DNA from 4 places in the Faecalibacterium sp. IP-3-29 genome. Region 2 is predicted to be linked to each of the others. Evidence: predicted binding sites of a transcription regulator. Region 2 holds the regulator's gene; each other region holds the start of a gene.
What was found. Region 2 encodes HrcA, which represses chaperone genes, less so after heat shock. Its sites were predicted from a motif close to TGTTAGCACTCNNNNNNNNNGAGTGCTAACA; they were not measured.

Region 1: a site for HrcA is predicted at 4,472-4,502, ahead of MTP40_RS05780 (Hsp20/alpha crystallin family protein). Genes of this name have one in related genera too.
Region 3: a site for HrcA is predicted at 3,715-3,745, ahead of htpG (molecular chaperone HtpG). Genes of this name have one in related genera too.
Region 4: a site for HrcA is predicted at 2,322-2,352, ahead of MTP40_RS06090 (co-chaperone GroES). Genes of this name have one in related genera too.

What each region holds. Positions count from the first base shown of each region.
Region 1 is NZ_CP094471.1:1,190,450-1,198,423, forward strand. Features, by position in the region: gene MTP40_RS05755 (LysR family transcriptional regulator) at 1-663, shown strand, start outside; gene MTP40_RS05760 (alpha/beta fold hydrolase) at 865-1,680, shown strand; gene MTP40_RS05765 (Crp/Fnr family transcriptional regulator) at 1,826-2,491, opposite strand; gene MTP40_RS05770 (ATP-binding protein) at 2,591-3,310, shown strand; gene MTP40_RS05775 (pyruvate kinase) at 3,351-4,307, opposite strand; gene MTP40_RS05780 (Hsp20/alpha crystallin family protein) at 4,636-5,100, shown strand; gene MTP40_RS05785 (DUF6019 family protein) at 5,271-5,462, shown strand; gene MTP40_RS05790 (pentapeptide repeat-containing protein) at 5,504-5,713, shown strand; gene MTP40_RS05795 (M15 family metallopeptidase) at 5,977-6,789, shown strand; gene MTP40_RS05800 (M16 family metallopeptidase) at 6,809-7,974, shown strand, end outside.
Region 2 is NZ_CP094471.1:2,844,149-2,852,122, reverse strand. Features, by position in the region: gene MTP40_RS13705 (Fic family protein) at 1-687, shown strand, start outside; gene MTP40_RS13700 (stage V sporulation T C-terminal domain-containing protein) at 795-1,337, shown strand; gene hrcA (heat-inducible transcriptional repressor HrcA) at 1,523-2,596, shown strand; gene grpE (nucleotide exchange factor GrpE) at 2,593-3,222, shown strand; gene dnaK (molecular chaperone DnaK) at 3,325-5,154, shown strand; gene dnaJ (molecular chaperone DnaJ) at 5,271-6,440, shown strand; gene MTP40_RS13675 (HAD family hydrolase) at 6,628-7,458, opposite strand; gene MTP40_RS13670 (GH25 family lysozyme) at 7,462-7,974, opposite strand, start outside.
Region 3 is NZ_CP094471.1:1,906,342-1,914,315, reverse strand. Features, by position in the region: gene MTP40_RS09170 (galactokinase) at 1-345, opposite strand, end outside; gene MTP40_RS09165 (5-bromo-4-chloroindolyl phosphate hydrolysis family protein) at 485-1,600, opposite strand; gene htpG (molecular chaperone HtpG) at 1,700-3,628, opposite strand; gene MTP40_RS09155 (hypothetical protein) at 3,916-4,347, shown strand; gene MTP40_RS09150 (HD domain-containing protein) at 4,384-4,890, shown strand; gene MTP40_RS09145 (ABC transporter ATP-binding protein/permease) at 5,012-7,974, opposite strand, start outside.
Region 4 is NZ_CP094471.1:1,264,933-1,272,906, reverse strand. Features, by position in the region: gene groL (chaperonin GroEL) at 271-1,911, opposite strand; gene MTP40_RS06090 (co-chaperone GroES) at 1,960-2,244, opposite strand; gene MTP40_RS06085 (PD-(D/E)XK nuclease family transposase) at 2,484-3,305, opposite strand; gene MTP40_RS06080 (diacylglycerol/lipid kinase family protein) at 3,396-4,376, opposite strand; gene MTP40_RS06075 (ATP-dependent Clp protease ATP-binding subunit) at 5,045-7,351, opposite strand; gene MTP40_RS06070 (TIGR03905 family TSCPD domain-containing protein) at 7,791-7,974, opposite strand, start outside.

The sequences.
Region 1 (7,974 bases), 1.3 Mb from region 2:
CGGCTGCGGCAGGCGGCGTTCAATATCAACCACAAGGTGGAGGGCAAGCTGCGGGTGGGCAGCATTTCCAGCATCACAACGCTCTGGATGCCGGAAGTGGTGCACTATTTCAAGGAGAACTACCCGAAGGTGAGTATAGAGATCCTGGACGGCAACTATGATGAGATCCGGGAATGGATCATCCATGGGCAGGTGGATTGCGGTTTCCTCTCATCCATTGTGGCAGACGACCTGAAATTCTACCCGCTCTGGGACGACCCGTTGTGTGCCGTGTTCCCGGAGGGGCATCCACTGGCTGCACGACCCAGCGTAACGCTGTCGCAGCTGTTTCAGTATCCGCTCATCATTGAAACGCCCGGCTGCGATAACGATATCCAGCACCTGATGCTCAAGTGCCCGGTGAAGCCGAACATTTCTTACAGCTTCCGGGACGATACCCTCATCATGGCGTTCGTGCGCAGCGGGCTGGGCGTGACCATCTCGCAGGAGCTGGTGATGCAGGCATTCGGCTGCCCCGGGGTAGTGTCCCGTCCGCTGGAGCCTGCCTGCTGCCGGACGCTGGGGCTGGCGTTTTCCAAAACTGCCAGCTCGGTGGTGAGCCGGACGCTGCTGGAATATCTGAAATCCACACGGCAGCAAAAGGATACACCGCAGATAAAATAAGAACAAATAGAGGAGAATGGTATAAGATAGAGTGAATATCAGGATGACTCCATAACGAAAGCCCGTCTGCGCTGCCACATATCGTGGCTTGCAGACGAGCTTTTTTGTTTGACCGGAGAAAAATTACCATAGCTCTTTTACAATGCGGTTTGGTGTGGTATACTGAACTTGACAACTTGGAAGTTACGGGAGGAAAGCTCAATGGAGGAACGGACATATCAGACCCGTTGCGGAACGATTCACTATTGGGTGAGTGTGTCAAACCCGGATACAATTACTCTTGTTTTTCTGCCGGGATTGACTGCGGATCATCGACTGTTTGATAAGCAGATTCAGTATTTCGAGAGCAGGTATAATGTTATCGTCTGGGATGCGCCGGCACAAGGTTCCTCATGGCCGTTTCGATTTGATTTTGATCTGTTCGATAAGGCAAAATGGCTGAACGATATCTTAAACCAAGAAGGAATCACAAAGCCTGTCATTGTTGGGCAGTCTATGGGTGGATATGTGGGACAGGCTTATGCGCAGCTTTACCCAGACAAAATGACGGGTTTTGTCTCCATTGACTCTGCACCGCTGCAACGAAGCTATGTGACGGCAGTTGAAATTTGGCTCTTGAAACGGATGGAACCGGTATATGCTCACTATCCGTGGAAATGGCTCCTGAAATCGGGGTCGGAAGGTGTTGCCACGTCTGATTACGGTAGAAACCTCATGCGTGAAATGATGCTAACCTATGACGGAAATCAGAAACGCTATGCACAAATTGCCGGACAAGGTTATCGCATTTTGGCAGCGGCCATGGAAAAGAATCTGCCGTATGAGATCAAGTGCCCGGCTTTATTGATATGCGGCACACAAGATCACGCAGGTTCGTGTATACGGTACAACAAAGCATGGCATCGCAATACGAAAATTCCTTTGACGTGGATAGAAGGAGCAGGACACAATTCCAATACAGACAAACCCGAACAGGTGAATCGTTTGATAGAGGGATTTATTGCTGATATTTTATAACAGATAATTTCCATTAGTCGACCAACAAAATCAAACCATCCCTTCAGCGGACAGCCTCAAAATGGTTGTCCGCTGTTTTTATGCCTGGACATCCCGGCAGGGGAAATCTGCCCGATAAAACCGCCCATGGCGGCGCATGGAGCGGTCAACGGGTCAACAGCTCAAAATGGTTCCGTTTGGTGATCAGCAGCCCTTCCCTTTGCAGCTTGGAAAGCTCCACCGACATGGCGGCACGCTCCACGCAGAGAAAATCCGCCAACTGCTGACGGTCAAAGGGAATGTCAAAGGAAAGGGAGGACTGCCGGATGGATTCGGCAGACAGGTAGGACAGCAGTTTTTCCCGAGTAGTGCGCTTGCTGACATGGGTGATCTTATCGTTAAAAAGCAGTATTTTGTTTGCCAGAACGCTGACCAGATTGCGGATGAGTTTCTGGTGATGGTCGCAGGCGGTGGGGCAGGAGGTGAGCAGCCGCTTGACGTTCAGCAGCAGAATTTCGCAATCCTCCTCTGCCACCACGCTGATGTTCAGGATGGCACCGGGGGTGGCGGCGTAAGGTTCGCCGAAAAAGTCTCCGGTATTGCACTTGGACAGGATGTTGCGGTGTCCCCAAAGGTCCTCCTGGATCACAAGGGTGGAGCCGGACAACATAAGCCCCATGACCTCTGTGGAATCTCCGGCGCGGAAAATGTAGGAGCCCCGGGGCCGGGTGATTTTCGCTGCACTGACACAGTGCAGGATAGACAGGATCTCATCATCGGTAAGCCCGGTAAAGAAGGGGCAGTTCCGCAGAACAGGCAGATATTTTTGCATAAAGTCTCTCCTTGTTTGAATTCAAACATACAAGTTGCCTTTAGTATACTATAATAAGGATGCAAATGCAAAAAACACCCACAACAGGAGAGTATAGATATGATTCGGAAGATTATCCATATTGACGAAGATAAATGCAACGGCTGCGGCTTGTGCGCAACCGCTTGCCACGAGGGAGCCATCGACATCATCAACGGCAAGGCAAAGCTGGTGCGGGAAAATTTCTGCGATGGCTTTGGCGACTGCCTGCCGGGCTGCCCCACCGGTGCCATCACCTTTGAAGAGCGGGAAGCCCCTGCCTACGACGAGGCGGCGGTGCAGGAGAACAAAAAGAAAAAGGAATTGCAGGAGAAGATGAAGCACCTGCACGAGGGCGGTTGCCCCGGCTCCCGGATGCGGATGCTGGAACAGTCGGAGGCTGCCGAAAGCGCAGCTGCTGCCCCCGTGCAGCCGGTTTCCCGCCTGCGCAACTGGCCGGTGCAGATCAAGCTGGCACCTGTCCATGCGCCCTACTTTGAGGGCGCAAAACTCCTGATTGCAGCGGACTGCACGGCATACGCCTACGCCAATTTCCATCAGGAGTTTATGCGCGGCAAAGTGACTCTCATCGGCTGCCCGAAGCTGGATGCTGTGGATTACAGCGAAAAGCTCACCGAGATCCTGCGCAGCAACGACATCCAGAGCGTGACCATCCTCCGCATGGAGGTGCCCTGCTGCGGCGGCTTGGAGATGGCAGCGAAAAAGGCACTTCAAGCCAGCGGAAAGTTCATTCCGTGGCAGGTGGTCACCATTTCCATTGACGGAAAAATTCTGGACTGAATGCGGCAACACAGATCGACCGAGTGTCTTTGACTTTGGGTTATTCCAAGGCGGTGCGGGCAGTGCGCACAAGATACTCCATGGCCTCCACCGGGTACTGCCCGGCGGCGGTCTCCCCGGTGAGCATCACGCTGGAAGCGCCGTCTGCTACGGCGTTGTAGATGTCGCTGACCTCGGCGCGGGTGGGGACCGCCCGGCTGCACATACTGTCCAGCATCTGGGTCACCACCATAAAGGGCACCCCGGCAGACCGGCAGACCGCCGAAAGCTGTTTCTGGCACCGGGGCAGCTCCCACAGGGGCATGGCGTTGCCAAGGTCCCCGCGGGCAATGACCACTTCATCCACAAGGGGTAGGAACTCCGGCAGGGCCTGTACCCCCGCAAGGCTCTCGATCTTGGCAAAAATGCGGATCTGCCCGGCCCCGGCCTGTTCCAGCGCCCGGCGCAGGGTGCGGATGTCCTCAGCCCCCCGCACGAAGGGCAGCATCACCCCGGTAACGCCGCAGGCTCCCGCCAGCTGCAGGTTTTGCAGGTCCTCCTCCGTCAACGTGGGGGAGGCCACCGTCAGCCCCGGTGCCGCAAGGCTTTTGCGGCTTTGCAGGGTGCCGCCCCGTACCACAGTACACTGCAGGGCAGCGCCATCGGCTTCGGCCACCTGCACAAGGAGCCTGCCGTCGTCCAGCAGGAGGTTCTGGCCCGGCCGGGCTGCATGCACCAGCGCCGCCGGGCAGGGGACACCCCCTTGCCCCAGCCGGAGGCTCTGGCCTGGTTCCAGCACAAGGGGCTGGGGCAGCGTGCCAATGCGCAGCTCCGGCCCCTGCAGGTCGATGAGCAGCTGGGGGATGCCCACGGCGTGGATGATATCCAGCCAGTCTTTGTGGGCCGAAAGGGGCCCGTGGGAAAGGTTCATGCGGATGCCCGTCATGCCAGCTTCCACCATGCGCTGCAAGGTCTCCAACTGGGCACAGGCGGGGCCGATGGTACCATAAAATTCCAAAAAAATCACCCGGTTTCGTTTTTTCTTATTGTAACACGGAATGGGACCGTTGAAAAGTGCCAAACCAGGCGGCAACGAAAAAAGGCGTGACAGCCCGCCCCAAAGGGGAAAACGGGGAGAGCCAGAACCAAGAAATTGTTGCAAAAGTATTATTTTTTCGTGAATATTAGCACTCTGCTATTGACACTGCTAAAAAATGGTGCTATAACAGTGGCGTGCTCAGGAGGAAGGGCAAAAGGAGAGCCGCAAGGCTCCCCGGAAAGCCTTTCCGAGTGGACGCTTCAGATTTTTTGCCCCGACCCGAACGCCGGGATTGGAGGAATGATTTATGCTTATGCCGACTGTTTTCCATGAAAACCTGTTCGATGATTTCTTCGATCCGTTCTGGAATGACGCTGCACTGGAACGTATGATGAACCGTGAGGCTCGTGATACCTTTGGTAAGCGCGGTGCAAACATGATGAAGACCGATGTCAAACAGACGGACAACGGCTACGAAGTAGCTGTTGACCTGCCGGGCTGCAAGAAGGAAGACGTTCAGATGGATCTGAACGACGGCTACCTGACCATTCAGGCAGTGCGCAGCCACAGCAATGACGAAAAGGATCAGAATGGCCGCTATCTGCGGCGCGAATCCTTCTCCGGCACCTGCGCACGCAGTTTCTACGTGGGCGATGTGAAGAAGGAGGACATCCACGCAAAGTTCGAGGATGGTGTCCTGCACATCGAGCTGCCTGCTCCTCAGCAGACGAAGGCTTTGCCTGAGAACCCGAATCTGATTGAAATCGAGTAAAATGCCGGTCGTGTGTGCCAAGTCACACACGCACATAAAGTGGCCCCGGAGAGCTGCAACAAGCTCTCCGGGGCCATTTTTGTTTCCTGGTATCTTTTCCGCAGAGAGAAATCATGGTATACTGAGAACGACAACTCGGAATTTATGAAATCGGAGGCATTGATATTATTATGTGGAATGAACTAGGAATCAGCGGTGGAACCGCAATCGTTATTTTAATTGCGCTGTATTTTGTTATCAAGTGGGCAGTGAAAAATGGTATTAAAGAAGCATACAGTGCTATCACCGGAAAGAAAACTGATGAAGACATCAAAAACGAAAAAGAACTGAAAGAGCTTGGATTGGATTCAGAAAATCAATAACTTCTGATTTATCAAAGAAGAAAACTGAGATCGTGGGTTCCATGTTTGCCAAGTGCGAGATGCAGATGGTGAATTTCATGGGCACAGAGCTGCACGAAACGGAATTTTACCAGTGTGATCTGCGGAAAGCCGACTTCCGGGATGCCACAGGCTATAAGGTGGATATTCTGGGCAGCCGCCTGAAAGATGCAAAATTTTCGCTGCCGGAGGCCGTGAATCTGCTGGCAGATCTGAAGATCAAGCTGTCCTGAACGAGTCCTCTGCCACGGTAGCCGGTCACCCTCTCCATTGACGGGAAAATTCTGAATGGAGGAAAGCGCTTTAACGCGGGATTTTTATAACCCCCAAAGGGAGTTCTGTTCGGACGTTCGTCCGTAACGGAACTCCCTTTTTTGAAAGACACAATTTTTTAACATCCCTTTCCGTTTACACCCCGGCGAAAGAAGTGTATAATAAAATAATGTAATTGTGCGGCTGTGCATTGCGAAATGATGTGAGAAGGGAACCGATATCGATGAACCAAAACAAGCAAGCGCCCCGGCGGAGGATGACCCGGCGGGAGTGGAGGATCCGGCGCTGCCTGCGTCTGGCACGGAACTGGGCCGTGTTTCTGGCGGCCTGCGGCGCGGCTGTTGCCCTGATGACCAGCGGCATTTTATGGCTGCTGCCCAAGGCCCACGCCCTGATCGCGGGGCCGGAGGCCTTTGTGGCCAGAAACTACGATGGCACCGAATACCAGCTGAACCTTGCCGATGCCCGGCTGGTGCTGGTGAACGGCAATCTGCCGCTGGACGCAGAGCCTGCCCCGGCCCTTGCGGTGGCGGATGATGCCACGGGCCAGCAGCTGGAAGCGGAAGCCGCAGAGCAGTACCGCGCCATGGCGGCAGCTGCGGCGGCAGACGGTGTCACGCTGGAACTGGTGACGGGCTATCAGGATGTTTCCGCACGGGAAGCGGCCTTTGATGCTGGGAAGCAGGTGTATCTGGAAAAGGGGCTTTCCGAAGGGGAGGCAGCGGCCTATGCCGCCAGCGTCTGCCCTCCGGCCAATGCCAGCGAGCAGGCCACCGGCTATGCGGCGGACATCCTCAGCCCGGACTGCACCGAAAAGACCACCCGCTTTGCCGATACCCGCGCCTACGAGTGGCTGACCGCCTACGCTGCGGAGTATGGTTTTGTCCTCCGCTGGCCGGAGGAGCGGCAGGCCGCCACCGGCATGATATACGAGCCCTGGCACTGGCGCTATGTGGGGGTGGAAAATGCCCTCGCCATCCGCGCGTCCGGACTCTCGCTGGAGGAGTTCCTTGCGCTGGAGCGCACAAAGCTGTAACAAAAAAGGAGAACGACTGTTGAGACGAACCGAGATCGCGCCCGGGGTCCATCTTTCCTGGGACCCGGCGCAGAAATTCAACCGCTGCCGGATCAGCATCCACTTTGCGTTTCCGGCACGGCGGGAGACGGCAACCGCTCACGCTCTGCTGCCTCTGTTGATGGAGCGGGGCTATGCGGATTGCCCGGATATGACCCAGATGACCAAAAAGCTTGCCCGGCTGTACGGCGCGGACCTGACCGTGGATGCCCGCCCGCTGGGTGCAAACCACAACCTCTGCGTCAGTGTGACCGGCATCAAGGACCGCTTTGCACTGGAGGGCGAGGCCCTGACCCGGGAGTATGCCGCGCTGGCGCTGGGCACGGCGTTCCATCCCTATTTTGTGGGCGGTGTGTTTGACCCGGAGGCGGTCACCATCGAAAAGCAGATGCTGAAAAAGGCGCTGGAGGATGAGATCAACGAAAAGCGCATCTACTGCCAGCGGCAGGCCAACCGGGAGTTCTTTGGGAGCAGCCCCGCCGGCATCCGGCAGGAGGGTTATCTGGACGAGGTGGACGGCCTGACCCCGGAAACGCTGACAGAGGCTTATCGTGAGATGCTCCGCACCGCCAGCATCGAGCTGCTGGTGCTGGGCTGCGGGGAAGCGGAGACCGAGCAGGTGAAGCAGGCCCTCCTGGAAGAGCTTTCCCACATCGGGCGGGCCCCGCTGCCATTGTGCGAGAACCTTGCCATGCCCCGGCAGGATGCCGTGCGCAGGGTGGAATGCTTTGACACGGTGCAGGCCAAGCTCTGCATGCTGTTCACGCTGGGCGTGCCCATGCGCCCCGACCAGATGGCGGCGGTGCGGCTTGCCATGGCGCTGTATGGCGGCAGTGTGACCAGCCGCCTGTTCCTGAACGTGCGGGAACGGGATCATCTGTGCTATTACTGCTCGTCCAGCTTCCAGAGCTTTACCGGGAGCATGGCTGTGAACAGCGGCGTGGAGCACGCCGACGCGGCCCGGGCCGAAAAAGCGATCCTGAAGGAGCTGGATGACCTGCGCAGCGGCCCCATCACGGCTGAGGAGCTTGAGGACTGCCGCCGCTCCCTGCTGAGCGGGATGGCGGGCATTGAGGATACGCTGGGCGGCATTGAGACCTGGTATTACATGGAGGTGCTGCGGGGCGGCCCGGTGCAGACCCCGGA
Region 2 (7,974 bases):
TATACGAATTTGACCTATCGAGGACATTTTAAGACTACACCCAATGAGATCGATATGACCCTTCCCAGCGGGGAACGCCATGTGCTGTTCCGCCCGCTGGAACCATACGAGACACCGGGTGCTGTGGAGGCACTTTGCTGCACTTATCAGGATGTGCTGCATAGAGAACTCGTTGATCCCCTGCTTTTGATCCCCTGTTTTATCTTGGATTTTCTCTGTATCCATCCTTTCAATGATGGTAACGGCAGAATGAGCCGGCTGCTGACCCTTTTGATGCTGTATCAGAATGGATATGTTGTGGGGCAGTACATCAGCATTGAAAAAGCAATTGCAGAGACTAAGGATGAGTACTATGCAGCACTGGCGCAGGCTGATCAGCACTGGCATGAGGAGGAAAATGACCCGACACCGTTCATCAAATATATGCTGGCGGTGATCTGCTCCTGTTATCAGGATTTTGAGCAGCGGGTCGATCTGGTTGGCGGGGGACAGAAGCGCGTGACGGCGTACGAACGAGTGCGCAGTTATGCGATGGAAAGGCTGGGAGCCTTTACAAAACAGGAGGCCGCAGAGGCCTGCCCGGGCTTTGGTACAAGCTCGATTGAAAGCGCGCTGAAAAAACTGACAGAGGAGGGCGTTCTGGAGAGGATCGGCGCGGGTAGAAAGACGCAGTATGTGCGCAGGTAAGGCTCCGGCCGGAGCTGAATGAATAATTCCCTTCCTGTTTCCACAGAATAACCATACTTCACAGAAATCTGGAAGCAAAACCGGAACATGGAAAGGAAGGGAACCTTATGAAAGCAACCGGCATCGTGCGCCGCATCGATGAGCTGGGGCGGGTGGTCATCCCCAAGGAGATCCGCCGCACCCAGCGCATCCGCAGGGGAGACCCGCTGGAGATCTTCACAACAGGGGACGGCGAGGTCATCTTCAAAAAGTATTCGCCCATGGGGGAACTGAGCGGGGTAACGGCCCAGTATGTGGATGTGCTGAGCAAGTGCTTTGCCCTGACGGCCTTTGTCTCAGACCGGGACCGCATTCTGGCGGCATCCGGTGCGGGCAGGCGGGATCTGGCAGACCGCAGCGTGAGCCAGCCGCTGGAAAAGCTGATGGACAGCCGCAAGCCCTACCAGAGCGATGGCAGCCCCGAAAAGGCATTGCTGCCCTGTGAGGGCTCACCCCGGGCGCTGCTGTGCGCTGTGCCCATCATTGCGGCGGGGGATGTCACCGGCAGTGTGGGCCTGCTTACGGAGGACCGCACTGCCCAGCCCGATGCCGCCCAGCTCAAGGCGGTGAACGTGGCGGCGGCATTTCTGGCAAAGCAGATGGAGGAATGATCTATTATATAGGAGAGCCGCCGCAGGGCGGCTCTTTTTTTGTGCGGCCTTTATGACAGAATTATGAATCTTTCAAAACTTTTCTGAGAAGCTATTGACAGCGCCGCAAAATTGGATATAATGGTCTTAGCACTCAGGAAGAAGGAGTGCTAAAGAACAAAAAGCGAACGAAGGAGGCAGGCGCTATGACGATGGATGCACGCAAACAGCGTGTCTTGCAGGCGATCGTTGCGCTGTATGGCCTCGAGGGCGAGCCCGTGGGCAGCAGTGTGCTGGCAAACTACTTTGATATGGCAGTTTCCAGTGCCACGCTGCGCAACGAGATGGCCGCGCTGACCAAGCTGGGTCTGCTGGAGCAGCCCCACACCAGCGCAGGCCGTGTCCCCAGTGCCAAGGGCTACCGTTATTATCTGGATCATCTTCTCACCGATGACCAGCCGCTGGACCGTGTGACCCGCGCCCGTGTGGACGCGGTGTTCGCAAGCCTTGACCATGAGCCGGAAAAGCTGGCACAGGGTGCCGCCAAGGCGCTGGCCGCCATCAGCGGCTGCACAGCCGCCGTCAGCACCCCCTGTGCTGAGGATCTCTGCATCGCCCACTACGAGGTGGTGCAGGTGGGCCGCAGCGCCGCAGCGGTGCTGGCTGTGACCACTGCCGGTTATGTCCGCACCCGTGTGGCGCGGGTCCGCACCGGTCTTTCCCGGGAAAATGCAGCGGCGCTTGCCGCCCTGCTCAACCGGAACCTGACCTTTGTGGCTCCTGTTGATCTGTCGCCCCGGCTCCTTGCAGAGCTGTGCAGTCAGATCAGCCCGGAGCTGGTGCCGGTGATCAGCGCCGCCGCCGCCATCCTGCAGGATTCCACCCAGCCCCATGTGTATCTGGGTGGTGAGCAGTACCTGCTGGACTGGCCCCAGCTGGACGGCAAGGTGGGCAGCATCCTGAGCCTGCTGAACGACGAAGAGCAGGCCGCCGCCCTCATTGCACCCCCGGCAGAGCAGAGCGAAAGCATCCTGCTGGGCGAGGATCTGGAACCTCAGATTCCTGGCCTGTGCATCGTGAGTGACCGGTATCTGGTGGGCGGAGGCCTCTGGGGCTCCGTGGCCCTCATCGGCCCCACCCGGATGCCCTTCCAGAAGCTGATGCCGCTGCTCCACACCTTTGCCGACCAGCTTGGCGAAGGAATGAGCGGCAAACGAAAAGATACCCCGCAGGCAGCCGCACCCCGGCGGACTGTGATCTATAAGGAGGACCTGGAATGAGCGAAGAAACAAAAAAGACCCCGCAGGCAGAAGAACCTGCCGTGGAGCCCAACACCGCCGAGCAGGCCGCCCCGGAAACTGCACCTGAGCAGGCAGCGGCTCCCGAGACGAACGCTGAAGCGGCAGACCCCAAGAAAAAGGATGGCTTCTTCAACAAGAAGGCCCGGGAGCTGGAGGCCGTGAAGGCAAAGCTGGACGCGGCTGAGAAGAATGCCAATCAGGCCAAGGATCAGCTGCTGCGGATGGCCGCCGAGTATGAGAACTACCGCAAGCGCTCCACCCGTGAGGCTGACCAGAAGTTCAACGACGGCGTGTCCTTTGCCGTGAACCAGATCATCCCCATTCTGGATACGCTGGAGATGGCGGCCAACGCCCCCACCACCGACGAGAACTACAAGAAGGGCGTGACCATGACACTGGACAAAGCCGCCAAGGCGCTGAGTGTCCTCCATGTGGAGGAGATCGAGGCGCTGGGCAAGCCCTTTGACCCCAACTTTATGAATGCCGTGCAGCAGATCCCCGCCCCCGATGGGCAGGAGAGCGGCACCGTGATCACGGTCTACCAGAAGGGCTACAAGCTGGGCGATAAGATCGTCCGCCATGCCACCGTTGTTGTGGCAGAGTGATTTTGCAAGACCCCGCAAGGGTTTTCAAATATAACATCCGCTTGGTAACATTTGAGCATCATATAAACAAAAAACGTTCTGAATTTGAGAGGAGCTTTCATTATGAGTAAGATCATTGGTATCGACCTTGGTACTACCAACAGCTGCGTGGCTGTTATGGAGGGCGGCGAGCCCGTTGTTATCGCAAACTCTGAGGGTGCACGCACCACCCCGTCTGTTGTCGGCTTCACCAAGACCGGCGACCGTCTGGTGGGTCAGGTCGCAAAGCGCCAGGCCATCACCAACCCTGAGAACACGGTGGCTTCCATCAAGCGTTATATGGGCACCGACCACAAGGTGACCCTGAACGGCAAGGAGTACACTCCCCAGCAGGTCAGCGCTATGATCCTGCAGAAGCTGAAGGCAGATGCTGAGGCTTATCTGGGCGAGACTGTCACCGATGCAGTCATCACCGTTCCTGCATACTTCAACGACAGCCAGCGTCAGGCAACCAAGGACGCAGGCACCATTGCCGGCCTGAACGTCAAGCGTATCATCAACGAGCCCACTGCCGCATCTCTGGCATACGGCATCGATAAGGAAGAGGACCAGAAGATCATGGTCTACGACCTGGGCGGCGGCACCTTCGATGTCTCCATCATCGAGATGGGCGACGGCGTGACCGAGGTTCTGGCCACCAACGGTGATACCCACCTGGGCGGCGATGACTTCGACCAGCGCATCATCGACTGGATGGCAGATGCGTTCCAGAACGAGAACGGCATCGACCTGCGCAAGGATAAGATGGCCGCACAGCGCCTGAAGGAAGCTGCTGAGAAGGCAAAGATCGAGCTGTCCAGCGCAATGAGCAGCCAGATCAACCTGCCCTTCATCACTGCTGACGCTACCGGCCCCAAGCATCTGGATATGACCCTGACCCGCGCAAAGTTCAATGAGCTGACCGCTGATCTGGTCGACCGCACCATGACCCCTGTCCGCAAGGCTCTGCAGGATGCAGGCCTGCGTCCCTCTGACCTGAAGAAGGTCCTGATGGTCGGTGGTTCCACCCGTATCCCCGCTGTCTACGATGCAGTCAAGAAGGAACTGAACTGTGAGCCCTTCAAGGGCATCAACCCCGATGAGTGCGTGGCTGTGGGCGCTGCCATCCAGGGCGGCGTTCTGCAGGGCGATGTCAAGGGCCTGCTGCTGCTGGATGTCACCCCGCTGAGCCTGGGCATTGAGACCCTGGGCGGCGTGTGCACCAAGATCATCGACCGCAACACCACCATCCCCACCCACAAGAGCCAGGTGTTCTCCACTGCTGCTGATAACCAGCCCTCTGTTGAGATCAACGTTCTGCAGGGCGAGCGTGAGTTTGCCCGTGACAACAAGAGCCTGGGTGTGTTCCACCTGGATGGCATTGCTCCGGCTCCCCGTGGTGTGCCTCAGATCGAAGTCACCTTCGATATCGATGCAAACGGCATCGTGAAGGTCAGCGCGAAGGATCTGGGCACCGGCAAGGAGCAGAACATCACCATCACCGCTTCCACCAATATGTCCAAGGAAGATATCGACAAGGCTGTGAAGGAAGCTGAGCAGTTTGCTGCCGATGATAAGAAGAAGCGTGAAGAGGTCGATATCCGCAACGGCGCTGATCAGATGGTGTTCCAGACTGAGAAGATGCTGAAGGAGAACGGCGACAAGATGCCCGCTGACGTGAAGAGCGAAGCTGAGGCAAAGCTGGCCGACCTCAAGACCGCTGTTCAGTCCGGTTCCATCGATGAGATCAAGGCAAAGCAGGATGAGCTGAGCCATGTCTTTGAGAAGATGTATCAGGCTGCCGCTGCTGCCCAGCAGGCTGCAGGCGCACAGCCCGGCCCCGATGCTGGCGCAAACAACCAGCAGAAGCCCAACGATGACGGCGTTGTGGACGCTGACTTCAAGGAAGTCTAAGTTCTGACACAAACGGCAGATGCCCGGCCAAACCGGCGGGCAGGCGTGCCGGATAAAAGCAAAAGCCGCTCCGGTTTTGCCGGGGCGGCCTTTGCTGGTTTTATAGAGGTATGGTTATGGCACAGGAAAAGCGCGATTACTACGAAGTGCTGGGAGTACCCAAAACGGCCACCGATGCGGAGATCAAAAAGGCTTACCGCAAGCTGGCCATGAAGTACCACCCGGACTACAACCCCGGCGATAAGGATGCCGAGGAAAAGTTCAAGGAAGTCAATGAAGCCAACGAGGTGCTTTCGGACCCGAAGAAGCGCCAGCTGTACGATCAGTACGGCTTTGCCGGTGTGGACCCCAGCTATGCAGCCCAGAACGGCGGCGGCGCGGGCGGCTTCAGCGGCTTTGGCGGCGATGGAGTCGATCTGGGCGATATCTTCGGTGATATCTTTGGCGGCGGTTTCGGCGGCTTTGGCGGCTCTGCCCGTCAGGCAAACCCCAACGCCCCCCGCAAGGGTCAGGATATCCGTGTGCGGATCACCCTGAGCTTTGATGAGGCCGTGCATGGCTGCAAGAAGAACATCACCATCACCCGCCAGCAGGAGTGCACGGAGTGCCATGGCAGCGGCTGCGCCGCCGGCAGCAGCCCCGAGACCTGCCCGGACTGCGGCGGCCGCGGCTATGTCATCCGGCAGCAGCGCACTCCCTTTGGCGTGATGCAGACCCAGCAGCCCTGCTCCCGCTGCGGCGGCAAGGGCAAGCTGGTCAAGAACCCCTGCAAGGTCTGCCACGGCAGCGGAAAAACTGCAGCCAGGAAAACGCTGGAGGTGTCCATCCCCATGGGCATCGACGATGATCAGAGCTTTGCACTGCGCGGCATGGGCGATGCCGGTGCCAACGGCGGCCCTGCCGGTGATGTGATCGTGATGGTCACGGTCCGGCCCAGCGAGGTGTTCCAGCGCGACGGCTATGATGTCTGGGTCACGGTGCCCATTACCTACAGCCAGGCGGTTCTGGGCGACAGCATCACCGTGCCCTCCATTGACGGCAAGGTGGAGTACACCGTGCCCGAAGGCACCCAGAGCGGCACCACCTTCCGCCTGCGCGGCAAGGGCATCCAGTATCTGAACGGCCGCGGCCGGGGCGATATGTACGTCAAGTGCGAGGTAGAGATCCCCAAGAAGCTGAACAAGGCCCAGCGCGATGCCCTGAAGAAGTTTGAGGGCACCCTGAAAGAGGAGAACTACGAAAAGCGCAAGGGCTTCTTCAAGAAGCTGAAGGATATGTTTGCATAAGATTGGCGGCCTCGCCCTCTCAGTCTCGCTGACGCTCGCCAGCTCCCCCAAAGGGGGAGCCAAGAGCACTTGCCTCTCCCTTCGGGAGAGGTGGATTTGCGAAGCAAAGACGGAGAGGGTGAGCACGCTAAACAAAAATGGAGTTGTTACACGAGATGTGTAACAGCTCCATTTTTTATGCTTGGATTTAATGTGCCGGGACAAAATCCTCCGGACAGACACAACCGTTCTGTGCCAGAACACGGTGTAAGACCTGCATGACACCGGCTTCCCGGTGGGAAGGGGCCAGAAAAGGAACCTTCTGGCGCAGCGGTTCGCTGCCGTTTTCCATCAGAAAACCATAGCGGACGGTCTGCAGCATCTCGGCATCATTGTAGGTATCGCCAAAGGCCATTATGCTCTCAGACGGCAGGCCCCACAGCTGCCCCAGCGTTTGCAGGGCGGCACCTTTGTGGACACCGGGATTCATGATGTCCACCCAGCATTCACCGGCAACGGCTACGGAGTAGATGCTCCGCTGACTGGCATAGACCGTATCGTAGGCCTGCTGCGCATTGTGCTGTGGCAGGTAGATGGTGAATTTGTCGGCAGGGGCGGCGACATCTTCCAGCCGGTCCACATATTCGATCTTGGTGTAGAAATGCCGCAGCACGGCATCGTGGACGGCGAACGGCCGCTCCACATAGGCACTTTCCAGACCGCAGAGAACCGCAATATCGCCCTGCTCCCGGGTCAGGCGGTTCAGCGCCCGCCAGCCTTCCGGAGACATCTCCGAAGTGAAGAGGTTCTGCCCCTTCCAGCGGATGGCACCGCCGTTGTCGCCGATGAAAACAAGCTCATCCTGTAAGGTGGGGAACATGGCTTCCAGCGTATAGAGCGGTCTGCCGCTGGCAGGAGCAAACCGGATGCCCAGCTCTGCCAGTGCATGGATCGTCTCTTCAAAGTCTGCCGGGAGCTGACTTTGTTCGTCCAGAAGGGTGGCATCCATGTCGGATGCGATCAAGCGGATACGGTCCATAACTTAACCCATATAGCTGATGTTCACATCGATCTGGCCGCCGTAGCCGGGGATGCGGGCGGTGCAGGTGCCCTGCCACATGTTGCAGGCAATGGGGCTGGAGGCCACGTTGTAGTGGGCGTTCCAGATGTAGTAGTTGGACAGCTGGCTCATATCCAGCCGCTTGCGGAACCAGGTGGTGGAGGCGTACACGCCGGGCTTGTAGCCCAGTGCCTTGACCTCTTCACAGAAAGCCACGGCACACTTGGTGCGGTCTTCCACGCCCAGACCATCGGCACGGCCATTGCCCGCGCCGGAAGCCTCGGTATCAAAGTAGATGGGGTAATCGAGCTGACGGCCATTCAGCACATAGACGCAGGCCTGTGCTTCCTCGCGGGCCTCGTTTTCGTTGACAGCCTGGCTGAAGCAGTAGATGCCCACCCGCAGCCCGGCGTTGCGGGCGTTGGTGAAGTGCTCCTCAAACTTTGGGTCCTGCACCAGCGCGCCGGAGCCATAGCCGCGGTAGCCGATACGGAT
Region 3 (7,974 bases), 940 kb from region 2:
GCCAAGGTCGATGACACACAGGTCATAGCCCTCGCTCTGCACACGCAGCTGGTTCAGGCCGTTGGGGGCAGCGGCAGCGATCATGTCAATGTTCACGCTGCCGGCCAGCACCCGGCCATGCTGGTGGTCGGTGTGGTTGCCGCCGATCTCGGTGCGGCCCGGGGCGCTGTACAGTCCGGCCTCGGTGTGGGCACCAAAGGTAGCTTCCAGCCCGTCCAGCACTGCCGCATAGCGTGCGGCGTGGGCAGCGGTCTGCTCCGGCGAACAGCAGTAGAGGGAGGCCAGCCGGGCGGTATGGGTGCCGCCCGCCAGCTCCTGCTTCCAGACAGAAATAGGCTTCATCATGGCGCGTTCCTCCTTGTATAGGTGAATGATTCTTCAAAGGGCCAGGGCCCGTTCTTCTGATTCTATAATATCGGTTCTGTCGAGAAAAGACCATGTATTATTGTTGCATCTGGATGAAAGGTCAACGCAGTTCCGGCGGTCAGCTCCGGGGCGCGAAATCGCCGCCGGTGAGCCCGTCGAGGTTCAGCATCCCTTCCAGCGCGGCAATGTCGGTGGAAACATCCAGCGCATCGGAGGCAAACAGCTTGTCCAGCTGGTTTTCAAAGGCGGTGATGAGCAGATCCATGCTCCGCTCAATGCTCTGCTTTGCCTCAGTGATGTTGGTGCCCTGCACATCCTGTGCCGAGAGCTGGGCGTAGGTATTCAGCAGCTTCAGCGCGGTGGGCAGGTAGTAATCCATAAATTTCTGCAGCTGGGCTTTTTTGTCCGGGTCTTTTTTTGCCAGTGCGAAGATGCGGGCGCTGACATCCTCCAGCCGGGAGATCTTGGCCGTCATCACCGGGTCGGGGATGGCATCGTTGGCCTGCCGGAGCTGGCGCTGCAGGGCGGCATACTGATCCTCGGGAGCCGGTGCGGGTGCGGGCTCGGCGGGTCTGGGCGGCTGGGGCGCAGCGCCCCGCACCACCAGCGTGCCGGTGCGGTTGTCGATATAGGCATCGGCCCCGAAATAGCCGTGGTCGATGGCGCGCTCCACGGCGGCGCGGCCCCTGTCGGCATCAATGCCCGCGGCTGCAAAGAGTTCGTCCAGCGGGATATTATCCCGGGTCCCAACGATCTTGTCCAGCTGGCGCTCCAGCTTGCGGGCCTGCTTCATCCGCAGGCCCATGGCCAGCGCAGCGCCGCCGCCAATGGTCTGGGCCAGCGCGGTCAGAAACTCGCCCCAGTCGAACCAGTAGCCCCACATGTCAATGATATCGGCAAGGCCTGCAAGGCCCACCACCAGAAAGATGCCGCCGAACACCGTGCAGAGGCTGGTCAGGGTCTTGTGCCACTTTTTGGCGTTCTGCTGCTCGGCAGTGGGCACATCGTGGCCGTAGACCGGCTCAGTGTCCCGGGCCGGCTGACCGGCACCGGTGTCCTGGGAACGGAAATCGCTGGAATATTCCGCGTTCTCCTGCTCCTTTTTCTCGGCATCCCGGTCGATGGCACGCAGGATGAAGAACAGAATGCCCAGCCAGGGCGACATGGCGAATACTACCAGCAGGGCAATGGTGGGAATGTGGGCAAGAAAATGTTTGCTGCGTCTGGGCTCCATGGGGCAGAATCCTCCTAAAATAAAAAAGCCGTGTTCCACTTTATTATAGCGGAGCACGGCCCTTTTGTTAAGGGGGTAATTTATTTGTGGGAAAGGGAATTACTTCATCAGGCTGCAAACGGCCTCGGCGTAAGCGGCGGGATCATCCACGGGCAGGCCCTCGATCAGCTGTGCCTGTGCATAGAGCAGGCTGCTGTATTTCTTGACCTTGTCGGTATCACCGGCCTCCTGTGCGGCCTTCAGCACGGCGAACACGGGGTGGTTGATGTTCAGCTCCAGCACCTTGTCGCTCTTCACGCCCTCGCTGCCGGGCTGCTTGGAGAGCACCTTCTCCATCTCGATGGACAGGGGGCCGTCGGCGCTCAGGCAGACAGGGTGATCCTTCAGGCGGGTGGAGACCTTGACCTCCTTGACCTTGCCGTCCAGAGCGTCCTTCATGGCATCAAACAGAGGCTTGTTCTCGGCGGTGGCATCCTCAGCGGCCTTTTTCTCGTCCTCGGTCTCAAGGCCCAGATCGCCGCTGTTGACGTTCTTGAACTCCACGGTGCCGTCCTTGCCCTCGGCATCCTTGCGGGGGTAGCTGCGCATGATCTGCAGGCAGAACTCATCCACATCCTCGGTCAGCAGCAGGACATCATAGCCCTTGTCCAGAACCAGCTCGGCGGCGGGGAGCTTTGCCAGACGGTCAGTGGAATCACCGGCGGCAAAGTAGATGAACTTCTGCTCGGCAGGCATCTTGTCCACATACTCCTGCAGGGTGACCATCTTCTGCTCCTTGGCAGACCAGAACAGCAGCAGGTCACGCAGCAGCTCGGCGTGCATCCCGTAATCAGAGTAAGCGCCGAACTTGATCTGGCGGCCGAACTCCTTCCAGAATGCCTCGTACTTTTCGCGGTCGTTGACCAGCATGGAGTGCAGCTCGTTCTTGATCTTCTTTTCCAGTGCGTTGTGGATCAGCTTGAGCTGGTTGTCCTTCTGCAGCATCTCACGGCTGATGTTCAGGCTCAGATCCTGGCTGTCCACAATGCCCTTGACGAAGCTGAAGTAATCGGGCAGCAGGTCTGCGCACTTTTCCATAATGAGCACGCCGGATGCGTACAGAGCCAGACCCTTCTCATACTCCTTGGTGTAGAAATCATAGGGGCGATGGCTGGGCACGAACAGCAGGGCGTTGTAGTTGGCGGTGCCCTCGGTGCGGCTCACGATGACGCGGGCGGGGTCGGAGTAATCGTTGAACTTATCCTTGTAGAAGCTGGCGTATTCCTCATCGGTGACCTCGCTCTTCTGCTTCTTCCAGATGGGCACCATGCTGTTCAGGGTCTCAAGCTCGGTGTAGGTCTCCCACTCCGGCTTGTAGTCCTCGGGCTTGGGATCGGGTTCGGGCTTCTGGCGGCTCTTTTCCCGCTCCATCTGGATGGGATAGCGCACATAGTCGCTGTACTTTTTGACGATGGCCACGATGCCGTATTCGTCGAGGAAGTTCTCGTAATTGTCGGTATCGGTGCTGTCCTTGATGTGCAGGATGATGTCGGTACCGGCGGTTTCCTTCTCAGCGGGGGTCAGCTCGTAGCCGTCAGCACCGCTGGACTCCCACTGCCAGGCCTCGTCCGCACCGTATGCCTTGGAGATGACGGTGACCTTGTCGGCGACCATGAAGGCGGAGTAGAAGCCTACGCCGAACTGACCGATGATGTCGATGTTCTCGTCCTTGTTGTCCTTCTTAAAGTCCAGAGAGCCGGAATGGGCGATGGTGCCCAGGTTCTGCTCCAGCTCTTCTTTGGTCATGCCGATGCCGTTATCGGAGACAGTCAGCAGGCGATTGTCCTTATCGCGGGTGAGCAGGATGCGGAAATCGCCCTTGTTCATGCCCACGGAAGGATCGGTCAGGCTCTTATAATAAAGTTTGTCGATGGCATCCGAAGCGTTGGAGATCAACTCACGCAGGAAGATCTCCTTGTTGGTGTAGATGGAGTTGATCATCATGTCCATCAGTTTTTTGCTTTCAGCCTGAAATTCTTTCTTCGCCATAATACAAAACCTCTTTTGTACAGTATTCAGATCCGGCCCCTCGCAAAAGGAGCGGCAATGCAGAAGAAGCAGCTGATACTGCATCTTCTTAGCACTCATATCTTTCGAGTGCTAATATACACCGATGCGGGTCAAAAATCAAGGGGTTTCATAAAAAGTTCAGAAATGAACTGGAACAAAATGCCTTTTGTGCGTTGCTACAAAAAATTCATAAAGAAATAGTTGACCTTTCACAATTTTTAGCGTATACTGGTCAGCGGAAACAAACGAGGAAAGAGGAATATGTTATGGCAATGAAGCCGGAGATCTCCGTGAAGAACCTGCTGATGCAGGCATTCCTGACGGGCTGGGAACGCTCGGACAAGAGCATTTCGCAGGATGAATACTTACAGAGCGCCATTCAGGTCATTGAGGTGCTGCAGGTGGAACCTGAAAATGTCTACGCCGAGGAGGGCCTGGGCCTGACCGATGGCGATGAGGTGGATCATCTGGACGACCTGCTGCGGGCAGACGGCCAGTGGCTGTATTACGGTGTGGAGGAGGAAAACTTCTTCCTCATCCAGTGGTACCCGGACAAGGCTTCTGCCGAGGCCAAGCTGGCCGAGCTGGAGGCGCTGGGCGACGGCAAGCAGTATCTGGTGGACCTGAGCCTGACCCGCGAAAATCCTTCGGCCGCTGAGAACTTCGGCAGCTCCAACCCGGTTCAGCTGCGGAGCTGAGCCCGGCGTTTCTGACAAAAAGAAAGGGAATTTTCCATGCAGCTTTCACAAACGGAACGGGAGCGCCTGTCCGCTATTCTGGAACAGTACGACCATCACCCCAAGGTGCAGGAAATGCGTGAGTTTATCCAGCACGGTGATGTGACCACCTACCAGCACTGCAAGAATGTGGTCGTGGTCAGCTGCTGGATCAACCACCGCTTCCATTTGGGAGCCGATGAGACCACGCTGGCCGTGGGGGCCTTCCTCCACGATTTCTATCTCTATGACTGGCACAAGCAGGGCTCTTTCCACGGCCTGCGGCATCTGTTTGAGATGCACGGCTTTTCCCACCCGGGGTCTGCCTGTGTGAACGCACAGCGGGTGTTCGGCATTACCAAAAAGGAGCAGAACGTCATTGCAAGCCACATGTGGCCCCTGACTTTCCGCCATATCCCGACCTGCCGCGAGGCGGTCATCGTCTGTCTGGCGGATAAATACTGCGCCATTGTGGAGAGCATGTTCCGCCGCACAAGGGTGGGCGCTGACGAAGAAGAGTGGTAAAGAAGCCGCCGCACTGTTCACATGAAAGAAAGCAAAAGACCAGAGTTGTAACGCCTTTTGGCGAAACAACTCTGGTCTTTTTTGCTGGGGCTTGTGCAACAGCCTCTTTGAAAAAGTGATCTTATTCTGCTCTCAGAGCCTTGACAGGGTCAGAGCGGGAAGCGGTTTTGGCGGGGATGAAGCCGCCCAGAATGGTCAGCACAGTTGCCAGCGCAACCAGCACCACAGCGGCCTTCCAGGGCAGAACGGCCACTACGCTGGTGCCGACGGCGATCTTCTGGATGAGCATGTTGCCCGGAATGAGCAGCAGCCTGCTGAGGCCGATGCCCATGAGGCCCGAGCACAGGCCGATGATGAAGGTCTCGGCGTTGAACACCTCGGAGATGTTCCGCTTGGAAGCACCGATGGCACGCAGGATGCCGATCTCCTTGCGGCGCTCCAGCACGCTGATATAGGTGATGATGCCGATCATAATGGAGGAGACCACCAGCGAGATGGAGACAAAGGCCACCAGCATGTTGGAGATCATGTTGATGATCCTGGTCACGGAGGTCATCAGGGTGCCCACCACATCAGTGTACTGGATCACCTTGTCTTCCGCGCCCTGCTCACGCATGGCGGCATTGTAGCTGTCCAGCACGTTGAGGACCTCAGCCTTCTGCTCGAAGTCCAGCGGATAGATGCTGATCTGGCTGGGGTCGTCTTCGCCGGCATAGCCAAGGGACTGCAGGTTGCTTTCATAGGTGGCGCTGGTGGACATCATGTTCGACTTCATCAGCTCCGCCAGATCGTCCTCGGTCATGTTGAACCGGATGGCATTCCGGAACGCATCTGCGTCGATCTTCAGCGCGCTTTCCATCTGGCTGCCCAGAGAGGAGAAGCGCTCGGTCATCTGGCTCTGCAGATTCGTGCTGATCTGGCCCATGGCCTGCTCCATGGCAGCGCCCAGCTGGGTCTGCAATTCGGCGGCGATCTGTTCCGAGAAGTTTGCCATCACGCTGCCCATGACCTGCTGCATGGCGGCAGTAAACTGCTCCTGCAGGGCAGCGGTATCGATGAGGGTGCCCATGGAATCCTTCATCAGCTGCTGGAACTGGTCACTGGCAAGATACTGGTCAAAACCGATCTTGTCCAGCCCCAGAATGCCGTTGCCGATGATGTAATCCTTGTAGCCGGTCATCACCTTCTGGGCCAGCTGCTGCATTTTGTCGGCGGGGATGGAAATGTCCATGTTGGCGAACACGTCCGTCAGGGCGCTCATGTCGATGCCGGGCGTTTCGGTCAGATCAAATTGGAAGCTGTCCGGGTCAATGAGGGAGGAAAAATCTACGGAACCATCACTCAGGTCGAACGCGCCGCTCAGGTCAAGATCCAGCTTGCTGGGGTCGAACTGGAAGGCACTCTCGAGCTGGTCGGTGTCAATGGAGAAGAGGGAAGCCATGTCCACGGCAGCGGTCTGCCCGGTGCCGAAGGGCTCACCGTTCAGCACATTGGTCTGCGGGTCGGCAATCTGATCCTGTACCAGCCTGCTCTGGGCGGCGGTGTCCATGACGTGCCGGGTCAGGGAGGCGGGATAGGCGATGCCGGAAGAAAGCATGGCGGCGGAGGCGTTCTCCCTGGGCTGCACCACGCCCACGATGGTCATGGTCTCGCTGTTGGCCACAAGCTCCTGCAGGAAGGCCTTGTCGTCCGATTTGTCCACCCAGGTGCTGTGGGCATCGTCGTACTGGTAGCGGTCGGCCGCGTTGACCAGCTTGAAGGTGCGGCCCAGAAAATCGCTGTACCGGTAGGTCTTGAAATCTTCGGGCACATCCACATTCTGGTTCTGGGCGAACTGCTGGATCATCTTGTCCAGCTCGGCGTTGTCCCGCAGGCCCAGCGCGTAAAGGGCATAATCGGTGATGGAACCATCCGCACCCAGCACGGCAACGCACTCGTTGTAGTTTTCGGGCCAGCGGCCTGCCTTGACCTCGTACTGGGAATGATACAGGGCATCGCTGGCGGGCAGCTGGTAGAACACGCTGGTGTTCATCATGCTGGCCATCATGTTGTTGGTCGAGCTGGTGGAACTGATGCCCAGAGCGGAAAGGGAGGAATCCGGGTTCACCTGCCGGATGCTGCCGTCCGGGTCCTGGCGGTAGATCTGAGGCTGGACATTATAGGAATACTCCACCGAGGAAACGCTCTCCCCGATGCTGCAGGCATCGCTCTCAAGGTAGGTTTTCAGGCTCTTCAGGTCGTTGGAGGTGATGCCGGAAACCATCTGGGTCACGAGCTGGCGCACCGGCACCATCCCTTCGCCGAGGTCGGGGGCGGCGGTCTGGCCGGGCAGGTCGGCGGACAGCAGGCTGGTCAGATCCATGCCGCTGCGCAGGATCTGCACCGGGTACTCGGAAAGGGTGTCCCGCTCCATATCAGCGATATACTGGTTGACACCGGTGGACAGGGAAATGATCAGCGCAATGCCGATGATGCCGATAGAGCCTGCAAAGGCCGTGAGCAGGGTGCGGGTCTTTTTGGTCCAGAGGTTGTTGAAGCTCAGGGTCAGCGAGGTCCACCACGACATGGAGGAATGGCCCATGTTCTTGTGAACGGCAGGGGCAAGCTGAGCGGTGTCAGGTTTGTAGGGGGCGGTGTCGGAGCGGATGACACCATCCTTCAGGTTCACGATGCGGGTAGCGTACTGTTGGGCCAGCTCCGGGTTGTGGGTGACCATGACCACCAGCCGGTCCTTTGCCACCTCCTTGAGCAGCTCCATGACCTGGATGCTGGTCTCGCTGTCCAGCGCGCCGGTGGGTTCGTCCGCCAGCAGGATATCCGGGTTGTTGACCAGCGCACGGGCAATGGCAACGCGCTGCATCTGGCCGCCGGACATTTCGCTGGGGTGCTTGTGCAGCTGATTGCCCAGCCCCACCTTCTGCAGTGCCTCGGTGGCGCGGCGCTTGCGCTCTGCGCCCGAGATGCCGGAAATGGTCAGGGCCAGCTCCACGTTGGCCAGAACGGTCTGATGGGGGATCAGGTTGTAGCTCTGGAACACAAAGCCGATGGTGTGGTTGCGGTAGGAGTCCCAATCGCGGTCGGTGT
Region 4 (7,974 bases), 1.4 Mb from region 2:
GCATTTTAGGATTTTGGCTTATTGTATCCCTACCTTTGTTCTTCGTCAACAATAAAGCCGCTGACAGTCTGCCGCTCGCAGAATCCATCAGTGGGTTTCATGAGTCTTCAAATCCCCTAGACACAAAAAATCGGCACCCGCTTTTCAGCGAGTGCCGATTTTGTTACCCTATAGCGCGCTTTGATTTTTGGCGTAAGTGGCGTAAGTTTGGCGTAAATCCGCTTTTGCGTGCTCCAAAAATCAAGGATTCATGCGGTTTTCAGGCAGTTATTAGTACATGCCGCCCATGCCGCCCATGTCACCACCGGCTGCGGGAGCAGCAGGGGGTTCGGGCAGGTCAGCGACCAGGCTCTCGGTGGTCAGCACCATCTCAGCAACGGATGCTGCGTTCTCCAGAGCGGAACGGGTGACCTTGGTGGGGTCAACGATGCCGGCGGCGATCATATCCTCAACAAAGACCTCGTTCTGAGCGTCGAAGCCGTAGTTGGGCTTGTTGGCAGAAACGATCTTGTCGATGATGACGCTGCCTTCCAGACCGGCGTTCTTGGCGATCTGGCGCAGAGGTGCCTCCAGAGCCTTCAGGACGATCTTGGCACCGGTGCGCTCGTCGCCTTCCAGCGTGTCGCACAGGGCGCGCACAGCGGGGATGGCGTTGATGGGAGCGGTGCCGCCGCCAGCGACAACGCCTTCCTGAACAGCAGCCTTGGTTGCGTTCAGAGCGTCCTCGATGCGCAGCTTCTTATCCTTCATCTCGACCTCGGTAGCAGCACCGACCTTGATGACTGCAACGCCGCCGGCCAGCTTTGCCAGGCGCTCCTGCAGCTTCTCACGGTCGAAATCGCTGGTGGAAGCCTCGATCTGGTTGCGGATCTGTGCAATGCGGGCTGCAATGGCATCCTTATCGCCTGCGCCGCCCACGATGGTGGTGTTCTCCTTGGTCACCTTGACCTGACGGGCATGGCCCAGCATCTGGACGGTAGCGTCCTTCAGCTCATAGCCCAGATCAGCGGACACAACGGTACCGCCGGTCAGGGTAGCGATATCCTGCAGCATCTCCTTGCGGCGGTCGCCAAAGCCGGGAGCCTTGACAGCGCAGACGTTCAGGGTGCCGCGCAGGCGGTTGACGATCAGGGTGGACAGAGCCTCGCCCTCGATGTCCTCAGCCACGATCAGCAGCTTCATGCCGTTCTGCATGACCTGCTCCAGCAGGGGGACCAGATCCTGGATGACGCTGATCTTCTTATCGGTGATCAGGATGGCGGCGTTGTCCAGAACAGCCTCCATCTTGTCGGTATCGGTGACCATATAGGGGGTCAGGTAGCCGCGGTCAAACTGCATGCCTTCCACGATCTCGTTGTAGGTCTCGGCGGTGGTCTTGTTCTCCTCGATGGTGATGACACCGTCGGAGGTGACCTTCTCCATAGCCTCGGCGATCAGGCGGCCGATCTCGGGGTCACCGGCAGAAATGGTGCCGACGCGGGCGATATCGTTGCTGTCCTTGACCTTCTGGCTGTGGGCCTTGATGGTCTCAACAGCCTTGGCAACAGCCTTGCTCATGCCGCGGCGGATATCCATGGGGTTGGCACCGGCGGTAACGTTCTTCATGCCCTCGGTGACCATGGCCTGTGCCAGAACGGTTGCGGTGGTGGTGCCGTCGCCTGCGGCATCGTTGGTCTTGGTTGCGACCTCACGCACCAGCTGTGCGCCCATGTTCTCGAACTCGTCCTTCAGCTCGATCTCCTTGGCAATGGTCACGCCGTCGTTGGTGATGACGGGTGCGCCGAACTTCTTGCCCAGCACCACGTTGCGGCCCTTGGGGCCCAGGGTGATCTTCACGGTATTTGCCAGGGTATCAATACCGGCACACAGTGCCTTGCGGGCATCCTCGCCCTGCTTGATCTGTTTTGCCATAATCAAATCGCTCCTTCAAAGCTCAAATTTCAATTTCAGAGGGGAAACTTACTCCACGATGGCCAGAATATCGCCCTGACGCACGATGGTGCACTCCTCGCCGTCCACCTTGACCTCAGTACCGGAGTACTTGCTGGTCAGGACCTTATCGCCAACCTTCACGGTCATCTTGACTTCGTTGCCGTCCACGATGCCGCCGGGGCCAACAGCCACGACCTCAGCCACCTGGGGCTTCTCCTTGGCGCTGCCGGTCAGGATGAGGCCGCCCTTGGTGGTCTCCTCGACTTCAACGGCCTTGATAACAACACGGTCTGCAAGAGGAATGATCTTCATAGTTCTTGCCCTCCTATAATAAAATATAATGAAAACTTTTTTGGCACCTTCGGCCCGTTTCTGCCGGGCTTCCGGTTGTTTAGCACTCCTTTTCTCTGAGTGCTAAGTGTATTGTACTCATCTCAGGGGTAAAAATCAAGGGTTTTCTCAAAATTTGTTTGTTAAGAATTTATGACAACGCAAAAGCGCCCGGATATCGTATTTTTTCGTTGCGATACCCGGGCGCTTTTTCTCCTGTTTCAACCTGCTTTCGGCGTGAGCCATTCCTCCACCTTCTCGGTGCTGTACTCCACCATATCAGCGATCTCCTCAATGGAGTATCCCTTTCGGTACAATTTCTGTGCCATCATTCTGGCCTGTTCTTCCCGGCCTTCCGTATAGCTTTCCACTCTCAGGTCTTCCATCACTTTACACATTTCGCTCACTCCTTTCGGGTTTTCTTTCAGATAGCGTGTTCTCTCTGCCAGCAGTTCAAAATTCATTTCATCCGCGCTGGTGCAATTGAAATCGTGCATCAGCCTGCCGATCTCTGAATCATCCCGGTATTCCCCATTCACATACAGGATATGGGCACCATCATTGAACGGGCGGTTCAGCGTCAGATTCATGTTCTGGATCGTATAGACCGGCTCGCCAGCCTTGTAGTAATCATTTTCCGTGATGAAAATAACATAGGTATCCGGCAGTTCTTTATAATCCTGCTTTTCGTCCAGATTTTCCACGTCCATCACACTGGAATGATATCTTGCCCGGTGCGGGTCTGCGCCATTGTCCGCGCGCTGGACCTCAATGTCATACTTCTTGCCCGCACTGTCGGTTGCATAGGCATCCAGACAGATTGAACGCGCACCGGTCACTCGCTTCATATCAGCCTGTGTCTCGCATTTTGTCAGGATCAGATCAGGCTTTCCGGTAATGATCCGAAGCACCAACTCTGCCAGCGGAAGATTTTCCTTAAAGAGCCCTCGCATAAAGGTATCATCCATAGGGCGAAAGCTGCGCAGACGGTCAAGGTCTTCCTGATGCCGCTTTTCTTTTTTCTCTGCATCCGACCAGTTCATAGCCCCATCCCTCCTGCTTTTTCCAAACATCTTCTTACGGGTTCATCTTATCATAGAATTCTTCATAAATCAAGCGTATTTCTGTAAATTTTATACCACGGCGTGTTTCGCCACAAACCGCTCATACGCCGGGGCGGGCAGGAGGATGCGGCCGCTCAGGGGGCGCAGAACAGCCTCCACCGCATCACAGGGGGCGCACTCGCCGTCGGCGGTGGCAACGATAGGGCCGCGGCCATCGGCGGGGCGCAGCGCCACCCGCCGGGCACGGCGGTAGAGGAAGTAGGGCTTTGCCTCCTCGGTGAGCTGGCCGTTCACAAAGTGCCGACCGCTCTTGTACATCCCCAGCAGCTTGGCAATGGTCAGCCGCCCCACCCTGCGGACGATCATCACGTCCAGCCAGCCGTCGGCGGGGTCGGCCTCGGGGGCGGCAAGGAAGCCGCCGCCATAGGCCCGGCCATTGCAGATGGCGCACATCAGGCAGTCCACGGTCAGTTCCTCGTCATCGATGGTAAAGGTGACCCTGCGGCCGATGTGGCCGCAGAGCTGCTCCACAATGGAGAGCAGGTAGGACACCTCGCCGCCGCACAGGGGGATGCGCCGGAACTTGGGGATGCCGTAGGCCACCTGCGCGTCCAGACCCGCCGCGCAGATGGTGGCAGACAGGCCCAGATTGGTCTCCAGCAAGTCGATGGTCACTTCCCCGCCCGCCAGCTGGGCATCGAGGTCGGTGAACTCTGCCCGGGTGCCGTAGGTGCGCAGGAAGTCGTTGCCGCTGCCGTAGGGCAGGCAGCCCACAGCGGCGTTGGCAAAGCCCTGCACGCCGGTCATGGCTTCCATGAAGGTTCCGTCGCCGCCCGCTGTCCAGATGCGCAGGCTGTCCCCTGCCCGCGCGGCCTCCTGGGCTGCGGCACGGGCCAGCTCCCGGGCGTGGCCCGCATATTCGGTGGTGTGGATGGTATAATCCGCCTCGCTCCACCCGGCCCGGGCGGCAGCGGCTCTGATCTGCGGGATGAGCTGGACAGTGCAGTCCTGCTTGCCCGCAGCGGGATTCAGTAAAAACAAATAGCGCATGGTTTCCTCCTTGGGGCGTTTCGCTTTCTCTATGATAAACGAAAACGCCGGAGGATGCAAGGGGGATGATCAACCCCACCGTCATTGCTTCGCAATGCCACCGCCCCTAATAGGGGCGGCCTTGGCAAAGAGGATAGGCTTTACGCCATGCCAAGGGCCCCCCTACTAGTGGGGGCTGTCGCCGCAGGCGACTGGGGGGTTAAGTCCGTAAGCTGCTGCTGGAGTCAAACCCCACCGACATCCCTACGGGATGCCACCGCCCCTAATAGGGGCGGCCTTGGCAAAGAGGATAGGCTTTACGCCATGCCAAGGGCCCCCCTACTAGTGGGGGCTGTCGCCGCAGGCGACTGGGGGGTTGAGCCGGGAGCGACTGCTGGAGTCAAACCCCACCGTCATCCCTACGGGATGCCACCGCCCCTAATAGGGGCGGCCTTGGCAAAGAGGGCAAGCTTTACGCCATGCCAAGGGCCCCCCTACTAGTGGGGGCTGTCGCCGCAGGCGACTGGGGGGTTAAGTCCGTAAGCTGCTGCTGGAGTCAAACCCCACCGTCATCCCTGCGGGATGCCACCGCCCCTAGTAGGGGCGGCCTTGGCAAAAAGGCAGGGTTTTACGCCATGCCAAGGGCCCCACTATTAGGGGGGCTGGCACGCGGAGCGTGACTGAGAGGTTTAGCCGATGGTTTGCTCTACTGCTTCCCCCTCTTCCAACACGATTGCCCCATCCACCGTGCAGTCGGCGGTCCAGTGCTGGCCGGTGTGGGCCGTGCCGGAGGCGATCTGGTTGGCGAGGGCCTGTTCCACGGCGCGGTCCACCTGCCGCCGCAGCTCCCGGGCCCCATAGGGCGAGCGCGCCCTTGCGGCCAGCACTGCCCCCACCCGGGGCGTATGGGTCAGCTGATACCCATTGCGGGCGGCACGGGCTTCCAGCTGGCCCAGCAGCTTCTCGGCGATGGCACACAGGCTGTCCTCTGCAAGGGGACGGAACACGATGAGCTCATCCAGCCGCCCCACCAGCTCGGGCCGGAACCACTTCTTGGCTTCCTCAATGGCCTGGGCCGACTGCTTCTCGAACACGGCTTCGCTGCCCGCTGCAAAACCCAGCGGGGCGCTCTGCCCGGCCAGAAAGCGTGCCCCCAGGTTGGAGGTGAGCAGGACGATGGTATTGCGGAAATCGGCCTTGCGGCCCATGGCATCGGTGAGCTGGCCGTCCTCCAGGATCTGCAGCAGGATATTCTGGATATCCGGGTGGGCCTTTTCGATCTCGTCAAAGAGCACCACGCTGTACGGGCGGCGGCGGACGGCTTCGGTGAGCTGACCGCCCTCATCGTGGCCAAGGTAGCCCGGAGGCGCGCCCAGCAGGCGGGCCGTGGTGTGCTGCTCCTGATACTCCGACATATCGAACTTGAGCAGGGCCTTCTCGCTGCCGAACCAGCTGGCGGCAAGGGCCTTGGCAAGGGCGGTCTTGCCCACGCCGGTGGGCCCCAGAAATAGCATGGCTCCCATGGGGCGGCCCGGCTCCCCCAGCCCGGTGCGGCTGCGCCGGATGGCCCCGGCCACCGCCGCCACGGCCTTCTGCTGGCCCACGATCTCGGCGTTGAGGCGGGATTCCAGCTTGTCCAGCCGTTCCCGCTCCTTCTCCCCCACCCGCTCCACGGGCACGCCGCTGGCCTGCGCCACCACCCGGGCAATGTCCTCCCGGGTGAGGGTGGGATCTGCTTTCCCCTCCCGCTCGGCGCGGATGCGGGCAGCGGCACAGGCCTCGTCCACAAGGTCGATGGCCTTATCGGGCAGGAAGCGCCCCGGCAGGTACCGCACAGAGAGCTCCACGGCCTCCCGCAGCGTCTCGGGCGGCAGATGCACGCTGTGGTAGCGCTCGTAGCGGGGGGCAAGCCCCTCCAGGATCGCCGCGGCCTGCGCCGGGGTGGGCTCCTCGATCTGCACCCGGCCAAAGCGGCGCTCCAGTGCGGCATCTTTCTGGATATGAGTGCGGAACTCCTGATCGGTGGTGGCCCCGATGAGTTGCAGCTCCCCCCGGGCCAGCACGGGCTTCAGGATGCTGGCCGCATCAATGGCTCCCTCTGCCGCGCCTGCTCCCACGATGGTGTGGAACTCGTCCACAAACAGGATGGCGCTGCCGTCCCGCACAAGCTCCTCCAGAAGGGTCTTGAACCGCTCCTCAAAGTCGCCCCGGTACTTGGTGCCCGCCACAAGGCTGGCCATATCCAGCGCCAGCAGCCGCCGCCCCTGCAGCATCCGGGGCACGTTCCGGCTGGCGATGCGCTGGGCAAGGCCCTCGGCAAGGGCCGTTTTGCCCACGCCCGGCTCCCCCACCAGACAGGGGTTGTTCTTCTGGCGGCGGCACAGGATCTCCACCATCCGGTCCAGCTCCGCATCCCGGCAGAACACCGGGTCCAGCTCGCCGTCCACTGCGCGGCGGGTCAGGTCGCGGCAATACTTATCGCTGGCGCGGCTGCCCCGGGGCATGGCGCTGGCCCGGGGCGTACCGGGCAGGATGAACTGCCCCGAGATCTGGCGGCACTCCCGCACGGCCTCGGCCAGCTGCACCCCCATGGAGGCCAGCAGCACCCCCGCCGCGCAGTCGGTATCCTCCAGCATGGCGCAGAGCAGGTGCTCCGGCTCCGCCTTGGGCAGGTGGGCGTTCTGTGCCCCGATGAGGGCATAATCCATAGCCCGGCGCAGATCTGGGGCCAGCGCCTTTCTGTCCAGCTGGCGGGCCGGGCTGGTGCGGCCCTCGGCCAGCTGGCGGCGCACGGCGGGCTCGGTGATGTTCTTGCCCGCCAGAAACCGCCCCGCCGGGCCGCGGTCGGTCTGCAGCATGGCAAGCAGCAGGTGCCCGGTATCCGCCCGGGCACAGCCCATGCTGCCCGCAAGCTCCACGGCTTCGTCCAGCAGCAGCCCTGCCTCCCGCGAAAAACCCTTGTGTCTGCCCATGCCGAATGCTTCCCAAATGCTCATGCTCTGCTCCTTGCTGTATTGTTTCATACACAGCAAAGTATAGGACCGGTGAATGGAAAAAAATCAGTTGTTTTTGTCGGGCCGCAAAGGTAAAGCTTTGGGGCTCAACCCCCCAGTCGCCTGCGGCGACAGCCCCCGCTAGTAGGGGGGCCCTTGGCATGGCGTAAAGCTCTGCCTCTTTGCCAAGGCCGCCCCTAGTAGGCAACAATGACGACCGCCGCCAGTGGCGGAAGCAGGGAGGAGTTGTTGGGGCAGCGGCCAGCAGGACGCAAGTGCAAGACCTTGCACGAAGCGGACGCGGGGAGCCGCAACCCGTACGGTGGCATCCCGCAGGGATGACGGTGGGGTTTAACATCGCCAGCAGCCCGCAGAGAGGATGGATCGCGCTGCACAGCAAAAAAGCGCCGTGCAATGCACGACGCTTTCTCTGCGTTGATGGTTACATCTCTGCCAGGGCCTTTTTCAGGTTCTTGGCGATCTGGTCGGGGCAGCTGGTGGGACGGGGGCCGCAGGTGGTACCCTCCATGCGGGCGATGGCATCCTCAGCCTTCATGCCCTTGAGCAGGCGGCTGATGCCCTTGAGGTTGCCGTTGCAGCCGCCGATGACCTCAACGGACTCGATG